Regions from separate parts of the Ruegeria sp. HKCCA5929 genome, predicted to be linked through region 2. Evidence: riboswitches for the same ligand, from Rfam matches in the RefSeq annotation. Region 2 holds a riboswitch; each other region holds the start of a gene.
The links. Region 2 has a riboswitch for cobalamin ahead of GOV90_RS13175 (DUF1636 domain-containing protein). Riboswitches for the same ligand answer to the same signal wherever they lie in the genome.

Region 1 (4,476 bases), on a different contig from region 2:
TTGCAAAACCACACCAACAACCCCCAATCCTGCCCCGATGACCGCGGCAAACAAGGCGCGGGGAAGGCGCAAGTCGAAAACGATCCGGTGAAGCGGGGACATGTCGCCATCGATCAGGCCTGTTCCTAGACCAATCGCGGCGACCACGTCCCGCACAGGAATATTTGTTGTTCCATAAACGATGGACAGCAGCAAAAGGGCGATCAGAACGATCGCCCCCAGCAAGATCGAACGGCCCAAATGGGCCATATCAGTTGGTCTCCGGGTGCATTGCCTTGACCATCTTTTCGATGGCCTCAATGTTTGCCGGGCCGGGTGTCAGCTCTTCGTAGCGCAGGCCGATCCAGCGCTCGTTCTTGACTGCATCGGTTTGAGACATGACGGGATGATCTTTCAGGAACTGGAAGGTGTCTTCTGCACCGTTTCCTGTCTGATAGTCCAGCAGAACCAGGAATTCCGGGTTTGCAGCAGCCACAGTTTCCCATGACGTACGACCCCAGCTGGTGTCCATGTCATGGGTCACATTCTCTCCGCCTGCTGCGGCGATCATCGCGTCCGGTATCGCAAATTTACCAGCGGTAAACGGCGCATCTGCCGGCCCGTCCAGCAGGAAGACACGTGGTTTGGGCAGATCAGCTGTTTTGGCTTCGATAGCGGCCAGTTGGTCTTTCCAGCCCGAGACAAGCTCTTGCGCCTTGGCTTCGACGCCCATGACCTGACCCAAACGCAGAACGTCGCCAAACAGCAGGTCCATGCTGGCCTCTGGCCGATCTTTGTTCAGATGTACGCAGCTTTCGGTCAGAACCATGGTCTTGATGCCGAAGGGCGAAAGGGTGTCCGGAGTAACCTCGCCACCCGGCTGCATACCGTAATACCACCCTGCAAAGAACATGTCGGGTTCTACTGCGATGAGGTTCTCAACAGTAGGGTATTTTGGTGCAAGCTCTGGTATATCACCGCGCTGTGCATCAAAATCAGGGCTTGTCTTGTACCAGCCCGTGATGCCGGTCAGGCCCACGATCTTGTCTTGCAGACCCAATGCGAAGGCCATGTCGGTCATGTTCATGTCGTGGACAACGATCCGCTCGGGCGCGGTTTCAAAAACCAGCGGTTCGCCGCAATTGTCCACTGTGATGGCTTCTGCGACCGCGCCGCTTGCCAGGCCAGTGAACAGAGCCACAGGCCAAAGTTTCTGCATCATTGTAAGCTCCTGTTATGATGACAGTTTTCTTTTTCGGATATCCAGCGCAGGGATCATGCGGCCTTCATGCTGAAAGCATAGATAATCCACACCAAAGGTGTCGCGGACACGTTCTGAGGTCAGCACGTCGCTGACCGGGCCATAGCCCGTCAGGCGTGTGGATTTCATCAAAGCCACATGCGTGGCGAATTCCGGGATCATGACCAGATCGTGGACGATCATGACCACCGTGACGCCCAGCTCGGCCACCAAGGACAACATGTGCCCCTTGGCGTCTGGATCCAGGTGATTGGTCGGCTCGTCCAGAAACAACAAGGATGGGTTTTGTGCCAAAGCGCGCGCGATATGAGCGCGCTGTCGCTCGCCACCCGATAGCTGGCTCATCGGCTTGCGGGAAAGATGAGACAATCCGGTTGTTTCCAGAACTCGATCAAGATCTACCTTATGCTCGGTTGCCGATTTATCCGCCTGAATCGGGATTTGCCCAAGCGCAACATAGTCTCGCAAACGCAACCGGCCGTCTGGCATTTCTTGCTGGCCTACGACCGCGATGGTTCGGGCACGCTCATGCGCGGACAGGGTGCGCAAGCTTTTGCCTCTTATAAGCACATCACCCAGAGCAATACGTTCTATTCCGCAAAGCAACTTGAGCAGTGTTGTTTTTCCCGCGCCATTCGGTCCCGCAATTGCCAGAATCGAGCCCTCCTCCAAGCCGAAGGACACGTCCTGCAAAAGGACATCGCCGTTCAAAGCGTAATATTCGAGACCCTCGACCGACAGAAAACTCATGACACCCTCTCCGTTGGAAGGGCCGGTATTCGGGACAAGGTCTTGGTGAATAACGCGGGCGGGCGTTCGGTTGCACTTGTCCAGCCATCGGAACTAAGGCGGTATTGTCCGGCGAATTCCGCCACTGCGTCCAGATCCAGTTCCGTGTCGATGTCTCCAAACAGATACTGCGCCTTGCCCGGTGCCTGAAGGCCAATGGTGGTTGGTCGGGAACAACCTGCCATGCAATCAACTGTTCGAATTGCAAATCCTTCGGGCAATGTTTGCGCCAGTGCGCCAGTCACTTGATCGGTGGACATGGCACCTGTGCAGGTCGCGCACACAAGAATGAAATGATCAGCGGTTTTCGTCATTACTTGTAGCGCTTACTGCGGGTTGGACTGAGATGCAATGTTATAACGTTACGTGTCTCTGAATTAACGGCAAAGCAGGATGCCTCAGCGCAGTAGGTATTGAAGAAGAGCTTACTTCTGTCAGTCACCTTTAACACTGTCCGCTCCGCTTGAAACCAAGCGCGGACAGAAGGTGCTACCAATGTAAACACGCGAAAAACGTGCCATCAAAGCCTCCTTCCAGGACGCCCCGCCCCGGGTTGGTTGAACATCGGATGGCAGGTCTCCTGACTTGCGGGTCAAGGCTCGGCCCACCTTCCCAACCCTTTCGGTGTCAGTGGCGTAATGGCGTCGCTCTCCGCTTACAGTTGCGGGGGCAGTCACGGACTTGGCAAAAAACTGTGCCGCACCGTATTCCCATTTTCATCCCTTACGGAACCATCCCGCTCAGCTAGTCTCGTGGTGCTGGGCTTGTCAAGCAAGAGAATGAGTGGCGTTTGACGAAATCACTTGGGCTCAGCCCAGTTGTCTGTCTGTTATTGTCAACCCGGTCTACCTCAGTAGTCGGAAACCAATAGGAAATCTGGCGCGGCATCTTCCTCGATCTTTGAAAATCGAGGGATCGGATCTTCGAACACATTATCCGTTCGATCATCATTCACAGTCGAAACCTCGCCGATAAGGCAATCACCGTGCTCGGCCCAGAACGCGTGCCAAACTCCGGGCATCAGGGTTACGCTTTGCCCTGGTTTCAGGCGTAGATGCTCACCTGGTTGCAACGTAACAGGGCAGGCATCGCTGGGCACTGTGACAGGCGTATGCCGGTCGATGCCACCTTCTGGGTCCGATGCATAGATCTCCATCACCAGATCGCCGCCGCCACGGTTGATGATGTCCTCTGCCTTGATGATGTGGCGATGCATCGGAGACAGTTGTTTGTCTTTCGAAATCAGCAATTTTTCTGCGTAAAGCATCCCGCGCCCAGACTGCAAATCATTCACTTCGCCGTTGCGCAGCGTGAAAAGAAACAGGCCCAGTTCATCGAACCGGCCCTGAGCGTAGTCGGTGATGTCCCACCCCAACCCGCGGCTGCGGACCGTGTGCGCCACTGGGCTGCGCATCTGTTCGGGCGACCAATCTGCAAAAGGCGGCAGTACAGCGCCAAAGGACTGGATGAACGCCTGCGCTTCGGATTTGATGCGATTTATGTCAGATCGTTTCATTGGTTTTTCCAAGAATTATAGCTCATGAGCCCAGGGGGGTTCCGCCCCGGCGCGAGATACGGTTACAGCGGCAACTTCGGCGCCCAGTTCCATGGCCGCGTGCAAAGCGCTAGAAGTTAAGTTGCGTACAGCGGGTTTTGTCAGATGCCCGGCGCGGCTGAGACCAGTGAGCACACCTGCATTGAACGTGTCCCCCGCACCGATCGTGTCCACGACCTGCACCGGTTTTACCGGCACCGTCACTTGCGATCCATCCGCCAGATACCCGTTCGCGCCGTCGCCGCCCCGGGTCACAATCAGGGCTGATGGACCGGCTTGCAACAACAAGGCTGCTTTGGCTGCTTCGGGTTCCGCACCGGGAATGATCCAGTCCAGATCCTCGTCCGACACTTTGACGATATCGGATTGCGCGATCATGCGGTTCAAACGCGTTCGAAATCGGGTTTGATCCTGAATAAAACTCGGACGAATGTTGGGATCCAACATGACAGGGCGGTCGTTTCCGTGTTGAGCCAGCAAAGATGCATAAGCATCTGCACATGGCTCACACGCCAAGCTTATACCCCCAAGATACAATGCCGAGATGGCAGGGAGTTGGTCTGGCATATCTTCGGGTGCCAACATACGGCCAGCCGTGTTTTCATCAACGAAACTGTAGGTTGCGTGCCCATCTTCAAGTTGTACAAACGCAAGTGTAGTGGGACGATCCGAGACAATTACATGCGAAACGTCAACGTGGCTGGCCTTTAACGCGTTGATCAGTTGCTGACCAAACATATCCGTAGAAACACCGGTCAACATCCCCACGGACTCACCCAAGCGCCCCATGGCAACAGCGGTATTCAGGATCGCGCCACCCGTATGGGGCACAAAGCCGTGCGCGCCGGACACTGTCGGCTCGGCAATCATGTCAATCAGGGCTTCCCCACAG
Region 2 (4,476 bases):
CGTCAGGTAGGCGCGGTAAAACGTGACGACGATACGTTTTGCGTCGCCTTCGAACGCGGTATCCGTTGGGATTACACCACGATCCGGGCACCATGCGCCGCATTCAGGCAGGGTCTTTGCGCCCATCACCGGCCCGGCATAAAGCCCGGCTGCCAAGGCCATCTGGGCCAATGCCGCTTGCGCCGCGACCTCGCCACCGGTGTCGCACAGATGGGCCAAACGGCGTAGCGTTGAAACGGGCAGGGTGGAATAGTCATCCAGCCGCGTATCTTCGCGCCCATCCGCGGGCAGAATGGCAAGCGCGATACCCTTGGCCTGCGCCAGCGCCAGAACCTGTTGCAAGCCGTAGGACCAGTAAGGCACGCCGCCGATCAGGCGGATCAGAATGCCCTTGGCGCCGTCCAACGTCTGCTCGACATAAGTGTCGACGGACAGAGGGTGTTTGAGAGCGGTCAAATTGGCCAGTCGAAGCGTTGGCATTCGACCCTCGGTTCCGCCGCCACGATGCCAGCCCGCCGCGAAAGCGCCGAGGTCGCTGTCCGAGAAGGACAAAACAACCAGATCCGCCGGGCTTTGGCCCAGATCGGTTGGGGTCTCGGTTTCCTCGAGCCCGTGGCTTTCGCGGAAGACGACGTGCATGGTTTACTCGGCAGCCTCGGTGACGCCCGCGAGGATCGCGTGGATTTCGGCCTCTTTGATGTCGTCATGCTCGGCGATAACAACCAGACGCGAACGGCGCTCTTCCTCTGGTCCCCATGGGCGGTCATATTGGTGACGGACGCGTGTGCCCACAGCCTGAACCAGCAGGCGCATGGGTTTGCCCTGTACTGCCGCATAACCTTTGACCCGCAGGATGTTCAGCTCGGTCGCCAGACGTTCGATCTTGGCGACCAGATCGGCTGGATCGGTTTGTTCCGGCAACTCGACGATGATGCTTTCGAAATCGTCATGTTCGTGATCGTGATGACCGTCGTGGTGCGACGGACGTGCATCCATGTCGTCTTCGGCTGCGGCTTCCAGACCCAGTACAACGCGGACATCCACAACGCCCTCGGCGACTTCGACAACAGGCAGGGGGCGCGGTGCTTCGGAGGCGATGACTTCCTTGGCCTTGGCCACACCTTCGGGTCCTGCAAGATCAGGCTTGGTCAACAGGATGATGTCGGCGCAAGAGATCTGATCCTCAAACACCTCGGACAGGGGCGTTTCGTGATCGATCGAGTCGTCGGCGAGGCGTTGGGCATCGACAGCTTCGACATTCGGGGCAAAGCGACCGGCGGCGACGGCCTCGGCATCGGCCAGAGCGATCACGCCATCGACAGTGATCTTTGAGCGGATATCCGGCCAGTCGAACGCTTTCAGCAGCGGCTTGGGCAGGGCGAGGCCAGAGGTTTCGATCAGGATGTGCTCGGGGCGCGGCTCCAGCGCCATCAGGGCTTCGATGGTTGGGATGAAGTCGTCGGCCACGGTGCAGCAGATGCAACCGTTTGCCAGCTCCATGATGTTTTCCGCAGGGCAATCCGGGATGGCGCAGGATTTCAGGATGTCGCCATCCACGCCCACATCGCCAAACTCGTTGACGACAACAGCCAGACGTTTGCCCTGCGGGTTCTGCATCAGGTGTTTGACCAGCGTTGTTTTTCCCGAGCCCAGAAAGCCGGTGATCACGGTGACGGGAAGTTTTTCGAGATTCGACATGTCAGGCTCCAATCGGGGGAATGCGCGAAGCGCAGTTTTTGCGGAAATGTTCAGGGCGCTCGCGCCATTTCACCAGGCCATCTTCGGTGGCCAGATACTTGGTTGCGCCGTCGACGATTACATCGACATGGTCCACTTCGTTCAGGTTTTCGTAAACGAAGGTCCAGCGATCGGGGCCACCGCGCAGCACGATAGAACAGCCCTGATCGCAGTTCGAAAGGCATTCGACAGGTTTCAGGGTGATGCCTTCAGGCAGTTCGGCTTGTTCCAAGGCCTGGTGCAGCAATGTGCCGGGGCGTTGCGCATCGTCTTCGATAGGCAGCCCGCGGCGGCAGGTCGTGCAGACCAGCAGCTCGACCGGTGTGGTCTCAGTCATGTCTCTCATCCCCCCAAATCCTCTTCGCGGGGGACGGGGTTTCAAGCGGGCCACGTGTTGCAACATGGACCCGATACCGGAACACCCCGCCCGGTTTCAACTTCGGGTGCTGGCAGGTCTCCCGGCTTGAGGATGTCAGAGGGCCGGTACGTCAGGGTCCTCTGTCGGATGTCCCGCCTTCCCGGCCTAGGCCAGTGGCATTGGGCACCCTCTCCGGTCACGGTCGCGGGGGCGGCTGCGTTTGGCGGAAGATCCGTTGACGCATTCCCTTTTCATCGGCTCTTGCCGACACCAACGAATGGGTCATGCGGCACCGCTGGCCCGCTTGTCAAGCGCGTTGCGCGTAACATCAGGGGGCGGGTGTGAAAAGCGACCTGTGGTTGTCGTTGGGCGGCATGAATGGTCAGATAAATCCGTGATCGCATGACGGGTACAAGCCAGCAGGGAGAGGCGACATATGAAAGTAGGATTCATCGGGTTGGGAAACGTTGGCGGCAAGCTTTCGGGTTCCTTGCTGCGAAACGGGATTGATCTGACGGTGCACGATCTGAACACGGATCTGGTGGCCGAGTTCGTCGCCCGCGGTGCAAAGGCGGCAGAAGGCCCGGCACAGTTGATGCGCGATTGCGATGCGGTCATCACCTGCTTGCCATCGCCTGCGGCATCAGATGCGGTCATGCAAGAGATGCTGCCTGAAGTGGGCCCCGGCAAGATCTGGATGGAGATGTCGACAACCGATGAGGCCGAGGTCAAGCGTTTGGGGGCCGAGGTGATCGAACGCGGCGGTGCGGCGGTGGACTGCCCGGTTTCGGGCGGGTGCCATCGGGCGGCCACCGGCAATATCTCGATCTTCGCGGGATGTGACCGTGCGACTTTTGAGCGGATTCTGCCGTTTCTGACCACCATGGGACGGCGTGTTTTGCACACGGGTGAATTGGGCTCTGCCTCGGTTTTGAAGGTGCTGACCAACTATCTGGCCACAGCCAACCTGATCACCTGCGCCGAAGCGCTGGTCACGGCAAAGGCGGCGGGCATGGATCTCAACACGACATATGAGGCGATAAAAATCTCGTCCGGTACGTCCTTTGTGCATGAAACGGAAAGTCAGGTCATACTGAATGGTTCGCGCGACATCTCCTTCACTATGGACTTGGTGAAAAAGGACATTGGTCTGTTTCAAGAGGTAGCGGACCGCGCCGGGGTGCCTCTGGAAATGAATCCGGTCATGATCAAGATTTTTGAAGATGGCATTGCCCGGTATGGCGATCGCGAGCTGTCGCCGAATATCATCAAACGTCTGGAAGAGGCGACTGGTTTGGACATCACAGCCCCCGGTTTCCCGCCGGAGATGGAAGATGATGAACCGGAAGAGCCGGGGTATGAGGTTGTCCCGCAAGGCCGGGGCTCGGCGTAGAGGTTCAAGCTAACCTTTCCAACAAAACTAATCGGCAATCGGGGTGGGCCAGCCCAGAAATCCGGCCCCGATTGCCGCGCTAGTACATAACGTTGATCATCACCAATGAAACGACAAGGAACAGCGCGGTCATGATGCCGCCTGAACGGACGAAATCCATGACCTTGTACCCTGCCGGACCCATGATCAGCGCATTGACCTGATGGGTCGGGATGATGAAGCTGTTCGAGGTGGAAATGGCAACGGTCAGCGCAAAGACTGCAGGGTTGCCTCCGGCAGCCACTGCAATGGACACAGCCAGCGGTACGAGCAGAACGGTGGCGCCAACATTCGACATGACCAATGAAAACGCCGTTGCCAGAACAGCAATGCCCGCTTGAAGCGACCAAAGCGGCCAGCCGTCGAGAATGACCATGATCTGCTGTGCGATCCATGCGGCTGTGCCGGTATTTTGCACCGCCTGTCCCAAAGGTATGAGGCAGGCAAGCAGGAAAACAGTGTTCCATCCAACGGCACGGTAAGCCTCATCCACGCTGAGAACGCGGCTCAGCATCATGCCAGCTGCCCCTGTGAGAAGACAAAGCGAAAGGCGTACGTCGGTAAACAGGATCAGGCATATTGAAATAGCGAAAAAAGCAAGCGCCCACCCGACTTTCTGCGGCCTCAATTCCTCCTGCGGGAAATCGCTTGTGACCACAACGAAATCCGGATCGCGGGTGATCCGCATCAGATTGTCCCACCGCGTGTGCGCGACCAGCATGTCCCCGGCATGGAACTTTTCAAGCCCAATCTGAGTGGATTCGTGATCTTCAGTCTCAACGTGGCTGAGCGTTTCTTCCCCTCTGTGAATAGCCAGAAGCGACATGCCGTATGTTTTGCGGAACAAAAGCTCGCGCGGGCATTTGCCGATCAATTTACTGTCGGGGGTAACGACAACTTCGGCGACACCGGCATTGGTGGGTGCGAACTCCTCAACAAAAACATCCAG
Region 3 (4,476 bases), on a different contig from region 2:
GTTCCGGTCGGTGGGGTGGCCGAAGTCATGGGGTACCTCGAAGGGTTAGGTGCAGCGGCGCGCACGCCGCTGCAGATGCCACTTGATTACTGAACCTTCGCCAGTTCTTCGTTCATGGCTGCAACCGCTGCGGCTGCGTCGATCTCGTCATCAATGTACTGACGTACAACACGATTGATGGCCTGAGAGTTGATCATTTTCGACGCCAGCGCCAATTGACCTTCGGCTACGCCCCAGCGCTGCGCCACGTCCAGACCACCAACAATCTCGTCGATCATGGCCTGTTCATACAGCTCGCCCAGAGGGGCCTTGCGATCGACCCCGACGGGCAGTTCCGCCCAGGCTTCAGAGAACGCGGTCGGATTGTCTGCATTACCACGGCGCACGGGGAACTTACCCTCAGGCGCAATAGCCAGCGTCTGGGTATAGCCGTCATCCATGGCAAACTTTACGAATTCCATCGCCGCGTCGGTGTCCGCATCGTTGGTGATACCGAAATACCGCACATCACCCCAGGCGGCGCCATCGGGGTTCGACGGGCCGGACAGTTTGGTAACGATACCAGTCTTGCTGGCCAGATCGCGCGATGTCGGGTCGTCGTTGATGGTCGGCGGGGCGCTGTCACGCAGACCAGCCAATTCGTCCAGAATGAAGGGCGACCAGATGATCATCGCGGCTTTACCGTCAAAATACAGCTCGCGCGATTGCTTCCAGAAAAGTTCACCCGGAGGTGAGGCTTTGGAAATGGCTTTGTAGAAATCCAGAACTTCGGTGGTCTTGGCCTCATCAAGCGGCTGGAACCCATCGGGGCCAACAGGGCTGACACCGTTTGCCAGGAAAACATGCTCCAGCACCTGGCTCATGAAGTTCTCATCAACTTTGGTGGCCGAAACAAAACCATACATTTCTGGCGGGTTATGCAACGCCTCAAGTGCGGCCTGAATATCTGCAAAACTGTCAGGCGCCTCCAAGCCGGCCTCTTCGAACAGGTCCTTGCGATAGACAACCATTTGCGTCCAGCCATCCACCGGAACCGAGGCGGTTTCACCATTGAACGCTGCCATGCCCAAGGCACCCGGAGCGAAAGTATCAGCGCCCAGTTCTTCGATCACTTCGGTCGCAGCTTCGGTGTCCAGAATGCCCGCTTCGGCCCACGGCAGGGCGTACTGCAACGGGTGGTAGACCACATCTGGCAAGTCACCTGCGGCAAAGGCTGCGGTTGCGCGGGTGCCCAAATCCGTTTCTGTGACAGGTATCACCTCAACGGTTGTACCGGTCTCAGCTTTGAACTGGTCAGCCATTTCCTGCTGTTTCGCCAGACGCTCCGGCTGTTCCTCGGTCGTCCAGAAACGGATCGTGTCCGCCTGTACCGACATGGCCATCAGCGCCAGTGCCAACGAAGAGCCGAGCATCAGCTTGGCTGCTTTTGGTGTAAGTTTCATGGTCGGTTTCCTCCCCGATTGTCTTCCATGGATTGTTTGATTTTTTTCGCCAACTCGTTCGACGTCAGCAGTGGCGGCCCGTCAGAGTCGCGTTCGATCAGCACCGCCTGGCTGAGCTCGCGCAAAGTTGCGGGCTCTTCCCCTCGGGTCTGAAGTATCAACATCGTAGCAAGGCGTTCACCCGCCCGTTTGGAGTCGACGCTGAACGTCGTCAGCCCGGGGCTGGCGTATTGGCATTCCGGGACCCCGTCATATCCAAGAACCGAGACATCGCGTCCGATCTCAAGGCCAAATTCTGCACAGACAGAGTAGCTTCCCAATGCGGCCTGATCCGTCGCAAATACAATCGCGGTCGGCGGGACAGGAAGACGCAATAAAGCGCGCGCTTCAGCGGCCCCTTCTTCGCGGGTGCGCGCGCCTTCTCGGATCAATTCGGGATCGACTGGCAATCCTGCAGCCCTAAGCCCATCGACATAACCATCGCGACGCAGGTGGCTGTAGTTGAACTTTGGATCACTGCCGACAAACCCGATACGGCTGTGACCAAAACGGACCAGACGTTCGACCGCGCCGCTCATGGCTTTTTCACCGGAAATATCAAACCACGATGTGTCGTCCTGATAGCCGGTTCGACCATATCCTGTCCGACCATAAAGGATGAAAGGCACCTGCAGGTCGCTGAGGTACCCAACTCGCGCGTCATCTACTTCGGTGCGTGGCAGGATAAATCCATCGGCCTTTCGTTCTTCGACCAAACGGCCCAAAACATTTAACATGTCCTGCTTCGACTTCGCGGTCGAAATTGTCATCGTCCAGTCAGACGCACTTGCAGCTTCACAAGCCCCTGCCAGAAAGTCCTGAAAAAACGGATTGTGCCGGTCCGGTTCTTCACTGTTGATGACCATGGCAATGGCACGCACGCGCCCCGTTCGAATAGCCTGAGCATGGCTGAGCGGGCGATACCCCATCTTGCGCGCCGTCACCTCAACACGCTTTCGCGTTGATTCTGAGATGTCGGAATACCCGTTCAATGCACGCGACACGGTGCTTTTCGAAAGACCAAGGTGATGTGCCAATTCGTCAAGCTTCACCCGCCCACCGGACGCGGCGCGCTGGGACCGGATTTGTCGCTGTTGCAATTCGGGATTCGCCATCATTCTTTCATTTAACTGTTCCGAAACCGGTTTCGGCAATCAAAAAATTAATTCCAGCACCCCGCGACGGACAATCACTCCCAATCAACGAACAGGTCACAACACCAACACTTAGACATCACCGCAGCCGATGAGATTAAAGCGGAACACCTCCGGAATTCGCAGATGACCCTTCCAATGCCGCAATCGGGAGTTGACCGTGCTCAAGTTTTTCTGTCATCAACGCGCCATGTTCGGTTCCGGGGAGTCACCCGGAGGCAATAGGGAATGCAGTGCGGCACGTTCTTGGCCAAATCTGCAACTGCCCCCGCAACTGTAAGCGGCGAGCGAGACTGATTACGCCACTGGGTTACACCCGGGAAGGCCAGTTGAGCGTTAAGACCCGCAAGTCAGGAGACCTGCCGAACATGCGCCCTCGGAAAGGGTGCTCATCATCGGCGACGGGGTGTGCGCCGGATCTGTTTGCCCGATGGGGCAAATAGTTTCGCATTCCCCAATGTCAAAAACCTATGCGTGCCGGGGAAGGCGCGACGTGAGAAGGACGTATTTGTGAAACACTTTTTGTTGGCCGCGGCCGCTAGTGCGGCGCTGCCCGCGCTGGCGCAGGCTCATTTCCTGCTGGAATACACCGAGGATACCATGATCGAGCGTCCCGGGGAGGTTCCTGTCAAGTTGGTCTTCTGGCATCCGTTTGAAGCCGGGCACGTGATGACCCTGGAAAAGCCAGAAGAATTCTATGTGATCCACAACGGCGAAAAGACCGATCTGTTGGGTACATTGGAAGAAACCACATTCGAAGGCCCCGAGAACAGCGCCAAAGCCTTTCTCGGTTCGGTCCCGGTGAAACGTTCCGGCGACTATGTGCTGGTGACGGTACCTGCGCCTTACTACGAAGAATCCGAGGATATCTATATCCAGCAGATCACTAAGGCTTACCTGAACCGCAATGAACTGCCCACCGACTGGGATCAACCGCAAGGTCTGGCGACCGAAATTCTGCCGTTGAACAAGCCCTATAACGTCATTGCAGGTTCCACCTTCACCGGCCGTGTACTGAGCGAAGGCGAACCGGTTGCCGGTGCTGAGATCGAAATCGAATACATGGCAGCCGAGCCCGATCTGGCGGGAAACGGTGCCAAAGACGCCACAGCATCCCCACTGCCGGGCGGCGCATTGGTCGCGATTTCAGATGAGAACGGCTATTTCACCTTTGGTGTACCGAAAGCGGGTTACTGGGGTTTTGCTGCTTTGGGTTCGGGCCCAAAAACCGAATATGAAGGCAAAGAACTGAGCCAGGATGCTGTGATCTGGATCCGCGCCTGGGATCTGGAGTAACCCCTATGCACATCGTGGACGGAGCCCTCTCGAACCCAGTTGTGATCGGCGGCGCAATCGCAGCGGCTGGCGGCATTGCCATAGGGCTGAAATCGCTGGACCTCGACCGCATTCCCACCGCGGGCGTCCTGTCGGCCAGCTTTTTTGTAGCCTCGCTGATCCATGTGCCGATCGGCCCGTCCTCTGTGCATTTGATACTGAACGGTCTGGCCGGGCTTTTGCTCGGCTGGGCCGCTTTTCCTGCGCTGTTTGTTGGCTTGCTGCTTCAAGCCGTGTTTTTTGGTTTTGGCGGTTTGACTGTGCTTGGGATTAACACGGTCAACATCGCACTTCCGGCAGTGCTGACATGGATGATCTTTGGCCGTCTGATCGCACGCGGCTCTCCTGTACAGGGCGCTATTTGGGGCGGGATCGGAGGCGCGTTTTCGATTGCAGCCACGACGGCCCTTGTCGCTGTCTCTCTGGCTCTGTCTGGTGACGCGTTTCTACCAGCCGCGAAACTGGTCTTTTTTGCACATATTCCCGTCATGGCAATCGAAGCGGTA
Region 4 (4,476 bases), on a different contig from region 2:
ACGGACACCCAATGGGTGATTTCGGCCAAATCGCGTAAGACGGCCAGAGGGTCTGCGCCCTCAGCGTATTGCCCGCTGAGTTCCGTCAGCGCACCCGCTGCGTCGCCCCGCAGGATCATGTCCATCAGGTCCAGAACGCGGCCACGGTCCGCAAGGCCCAGCATTGCGCGGACCTGCTCGGCAGTGGTTTCACCCGCCCCGTGCGAAATCGCCTGATCCAGCAGCGAGGTTGCATCCCGTGCCGATCCTTCCGCGGCACGTGTGATCAGCGCCAGCGCGTCATCGGCGATTTGGGCATCTTCGGCGGTTGCGATCTTTTGCAGAAGCCCGATCATATCTTCGGGCTCGATCCGGCGCAGATCAAAGCGCTGACAGCGGGACAGAACCGTGACCGGCACTTTGCGGATTTCGGTTGTTGCGAAGATAAACTTCACATGTTCAGGCGGTTCCTCGAGCGTCTTGAGCAGCGCGTTGAAAGCGCTGGTCGAGAGCATGTGGACCTCGTCGATGATGTAGATCTTGTAACGCGCGCTGGCGGCGCGATAGCGGACACTGTCGATTATTTCGCGAATGTCATTCACACCGGTCCGGCTGGCGGCGTCCATCTCCATCACATCGACATGGCGGCCTTCCATGATCGCCACGCAATGTTCGCATTGCCCGCAAGGCTCGGTCGTCGGGCCGCCATTGCCGTCGGGGCCGATGCAGTTCATACCCTTGGCGATGATCCGCGCGGTGGTGGTTTTGCCGGTGCCGCGAATGCCGGTCATGATGAAAGCCTGCGCAATCCGGTCCGCTTCGAATGCGTTTTTCAGGGTGCGTACCATGGCATCCTGACCCACCAGATCGGCAAAGGTTTCCGGGCGATATTTGCGGGCGAGAACCTGATAGGCGGGGCTGGGCGTGTCGGTCATGTTTTCTCGGTCGGATTCGGTGCTTCGGCTCAGCGTAGTGGCCGCTGCCTTCCGCGTCCACTGCGCGGCGCGATGATTTTTGATTTAGATTCCGACCGGATTCGCACTAAGCTGTTCCAACAAAATTTAAGACTCATTTTTGTAAAGAGTTCCTGGTGGAGGACACACGTTCATGTCGCAGCTGGTTATCTATGCCCTGCAAGTCGCAGGAGGAACGCTGGCCCTGACGTCTATACCCGGACATGGCGGGGACTATGAGACGGATCTGGATACGATTGCCGCGTGGAAGCCGGGGATTGTCATTTCAATGACAACGGATGTCGAGATGCTTCAGCACGGGGCGCAGGATTTTGGCAGCGATATTCAAAGCCGCGCCAGCCGGTGGGTGCATCTGCCGATCGAAGACTTTGGCGCACCAACGGCGGCGGTTGAAGAGGCGTGGCCAGAAGTTAGCGCCGCCGCCCGGCATGCCCTGGCTGGAGGAGGCCGAGTGCTGGTGCATTGTCGGGGCGGCTGTGGCAGGTCGGGGATGGTTGTCCTGCGTCTGATGGTCGAGTGCGGCGAACGGGCTGACAAGGCGCTGGAGCGTCTGCGGTCGCTGCGCCCCTGTGCTGTGGAAACAGACGCGCAGCTGGCTTGGGCGGCCCGGGTTTCCCCGGCGCAGGTGGTGTGACCTCAGGCCGAAAGCTGTTCGGGTGCGTGTACGGTTTTCCGGGGCCGTAGCGTTGCAACCTCGATCATCGCGCATGGTGGGTTTGCAATGATGCCAGATGGCAGGGTGCGGAACGTGTTTCCAAAAATCAGATCAGCATAGAGGTTCAGGTCTTCAATTGCTGCGTCGGGTTGCGTGTCACAAAACACGCGAACACTGTCTGATTGTGCCTGGAAAATTGCCTGACACCCTTTCGTGCAATGTGAAAGTTCACTACTACCGTCAAACTCGAAGTCGTCGCCTGTGGCAGCCGAAGCTTGTGTCATGGCCTCGGAGATCGAGCGCGCCAGCCGCGCCAGGGCGGGGCAGGTTTTGCCCGTCCGCTGACATACCGTTGCGCTGTATTCATGCGTCTTTGTCTTCCAGATCATCCTGCGCCCTCCGCGCGTGGTGGACAGAAGGATCGGGTCAGGTGGGACAGCGAAGTGCAGTCAGGACCTGCCCGGACACCCCGCCCGAGTTTCGGTTTCAGTTTCGATGGCAGGTCTCCTGACTTGCGGGTCATGGCTTTGCCGACCTTCCCAGCCCTCGGGGCCAGTGGCGTTTCGGCATTGCTCAACGCTTACAGTTGCGGGGGCAGTCGCGGCATTGGTTAGCGTCCGGATGACCAGACGGAACCGCACCGTGTTCCCTTTTCATCCCGACCCCTTGTGGGGGACAGGAACCATCACACAATCGCTAGCGTCTGATCCGGTTCCGAGTCAAGCGGATCTTTGTCCCCGACGTTTGGTCATGCTGGATGGGTAAAAACTTCCCGCGTAGAGTTTCAATTATTGAAGTAAGAAACTTTGTCTTCGGCGCAGGGTCAGGGATCATGTTGGATACAGAACAGACGGTTTTAACCGAAGAGTTCCTCTTTCCGTCCGGGTCATCAACCCTTTCAGCGCGCTTGTACCGACCGTTGTCGGAACCCGGCACAGTGGTTGTGCTGAACAGTGCCACAGGCGTGCCACGCGACTATTATCGCCACTTCGCACGTTGGCTGGCCGCTGAGCGCGGCATGGCGTGCCTAACCTATGATTACCGGGACTTCGGGCACTCTTTGACCGGCCGCATGAAGGATGCACGTGCGACAATGGCCGATTGGGCCTTGATCGATATGCCGGCGGCGCGGGCGGAAATGCGCAGGCGTTTTCCCGGTGCACAACAATGGACGATTGGTCATTCTGTAGGTGCCATGCTGGGACCCGTACAGCCCGATATCGACAAAATCGACCGGATGATTTGTGTGTGTTCTGGGCTTGTGACCCTGAACGATCACCCATGGCCCTACCGTGGATTGGCCGGGGTGTTCTGGTATGGGCACGCCCCATTGCTGGTCAAAGCGCTTGGGTACTTGCCCGGAAAGGCAATCGGTTTTGGTGCGGATTTGCCGGCATCGGTCTACTGGCAATGGCGTAAATGGTGCACCGCTCCTTCGAGTTACATGCCCGAGATCGGAGCCGGGTTGCCTGATGCGCGTTGGACAGAAACTGAAAAACCGGTGGATCTGTTTACTTTTGAAGATGACCAGATGGTCCCACCCGAGGCGGTATGGCGGCTTGCCGATCTCTATGGCCCCAAGGCCAAACGACATCTGCTGAAACCTGCTGAATTTGGGTTATCTGAAGTTGGGCATATTGGGGCTTTTGCCCGTCGTAACGCGGCCCTTTGGCCACGCTTTGTCGACATCTGAACACGTTTTGGGTGAGACCGCGTATCACCCATTAGGTATGTGAGGGGAAAGTGAGAGGTTGGACATCGACCCAAGCGGGGCTCGTTGTGGCTGCTTCCTTCCGGACCTGACCAGGTTGGCGAGGCGCTCGCCCGCGCCAACCTCTCGACTCTGGATATAGGGAAGGCGAGGGCAAAAGACAACCCGTCAGAACGTCAGACGGATCCGCTCGAACCCGGCTTCATCAGGACTTAGCAATTGGGCGTTGAACATGCGCAGCTCATCCATGTGTTCAAGGGCACCGGGACCTGTTCGAAGCAAGGCATTTACGCCCGTTTGAGCTGTCAGTGTAAACGGATAGGGGTGCCGCGCTATTGGGTCGGGCGGAAGGCGACGAGACAGGTAATCCCGCGTCAGTTCCTTGATGTCGAGCGGTGGTAGGTTGATGCGTTGGGCCGCAGAGGCGGCAGGAAAATGTCCGCCTCCGCTGGCGCGGTAGTTGTTGCTGGCCAAGACAAATCTTTGCGCAGGTTGAACAGGTTGGCCACCGAATGTCAGATTGCGAATTCGTCTGTTGTCAAGATCGACCAACCGACCATCACTGTCGAAGCGCGCAGGTTGCGATGGATCGATTTGATAGGACAGGCCGAAGATGACATCAAAATTGTAACCGGCACGTTCGGGGTTTACTAAGTCCGCTTCTGTATCATGTGACAGCTGGTTGAGCACGCTTGCCGACATTTCCAGCCAATCCAGCACGTCGGCACCGTTGATCTGTAATGCGCGCAGTTCATTGGGAAACGGATACAGGTCTGCAACGTGACGCAGGCATATTTCCCCCGCCGGGACATCTGTAAAATGCCGCGGGCCAGCGCGCCCACCGCATTTCCCAGGCGCCACGGCTGACAAAAGAGGTAACTCTTCCAAAGCGGAACCGTGCAAGAAAGAGCGCAAAGCGGCAGCCTGCGCCGCAGCAACCAGAGCCAAGCCGCGATCCGGTGCGCAAAAACTGAAATAACTGTGCATGGATTCTGATACGCGCGCGACGGGTTTGGCAACCGCGCTGCGTGTCTGACGATGGGCGTCGGCGAACAGACGCACCATATCCTGGTCTTCTTCGACCGCGATTCCGCTCGCGCAAACCGGGCGCAGGTCCGCGCGACATTCTTCAATGTTGAATCCGCTATTCGGTCGCG

Region 1: another riboswitch for cobalamin. It lies ahead of GOV90_RS10655 (DUF1636 domain-containing protein); the one in region 2 lies ahead of GOV90_RS13175 (DUF1636 domain-containing protein).
Region 3: another riboswitch for cobalamin. It lies ahead of GOV90_RS09865 (DUF4198 domain-containing protein); the one in region 2 lies ahead of GOV90_RS13175 (DUF1636 domain-containing protein).
Region 4: another riboswitch for cobalamin. It lies ahead of GOV90_RS06465 (hypothetical protein); the one in region 2 lies ahead of GOV90_RS13175 (DUF1636 domain-containing protein).

What each region holds. Positions count from the first base shown of each region.
Region 1 is NZ_WQGE01000003.1:405,076-409,551, reverse strand. Features, by position in the region: gene GOV90_RS10670 (iron ABC transporter permease) at 1-249, opposite strand, end outside; gene GOV90_RS10665 (ABC transporter substrate-binding protein) at 251-1,201, opposite strand; gene GOV90_RS10660 (ABC transporter ATP-binding protein) at 1,214-1,990, opposite strand; gene GOV90_RS10655 (DUF1636 domain-containing protein) at 1,987-2,343, opposite strand; cobalamin riboswitch at 2,582-2,780, opposite strand; gene GOV90_RS10650 (D-lyxose/D-mannose family sugar isomerase) at 2,880-3,545, opposite strand; gene GOV90_RS10645 (carbohydrate kinase) at 3,561-4,476, opposite strand, start outside.
Region 2 is NZ_WQGE01000005.1:65,739-70,214, forward strand. Features, by position in the region: gene cobN (cobaltochelatase subunit CobN) at 1-639, opposite strand, end outside; gene cobW (cobalamin biosynthesis protein CobW) at 643-1,698, opposite strand; gene GOV90_RS13175 (DUF1636 domain-containing protein) at 1,700-2,074, opposite strand; cobalamin riboswitch at 2,168-2,385, opposite strand; gene GOV90_RS13180 (NAD(P)-dependent oxidoreductase) at 2,532-3,488, shown strand; gene GOV90_RS13185 (SLC13 family permease) at 3,568-4,476, opposite strand, start outside.
Region 3 is NZ_WQGE01000003.1:217,860-222,335, reverse strand. Features, by position in the region: gene GOV90_RS09880 (carbohydrate ABC transporter permease) at 1-29, opposite strand, end outside; gene GOV90_RS09875 (ABC transporter substrate-binding protein) at 87-1,442, opposite strand; gene GOV90_RS09870 (LacI family DNA-binding transcriptional regulator) at 1,439-2,596, opposite strand; cobalamin riboswitch at 2,814-3,017, shown strand; gene GOV90_RS09865 (DUF4198 domain-containing protein) at 3,146-3,931, shown strand; gene cbiM (cobalt transporter CbiM) at 3,937-4,476, shown strand, end outside.
Region 4 is NZ_WQGE01000002.1:351,591-356,066, reverse strand. Features, by position in the region: gene GOV90_RS06475 (DNA polymerase III subunit gamma/tau) at 1-914, opposite strand, end outside; gene GOV90_RS06470 (dual specificity protein phosphatase family protein) at 1,087-1,587, shown strand; gene GOV90_RS06465 (hypothetical protein) at 1,590-1,997, opposite strand; cobalamin riboswitch at 2,088-2,310, opposite strand; gene GOV90_RS06460 (hypothetical protein) at 2,441-3,301, shown strand; RNA gene ffs (signal recognition particle sRNA small type) at 3,350-3,448, opposite strand; gene GOV90_RS06450 (bifunctional 2',3'-cyclic-nucleotide 2'-phosphodiesterase/3'-nucleotidase) at 3,488-4,476, opposite strand, start outside.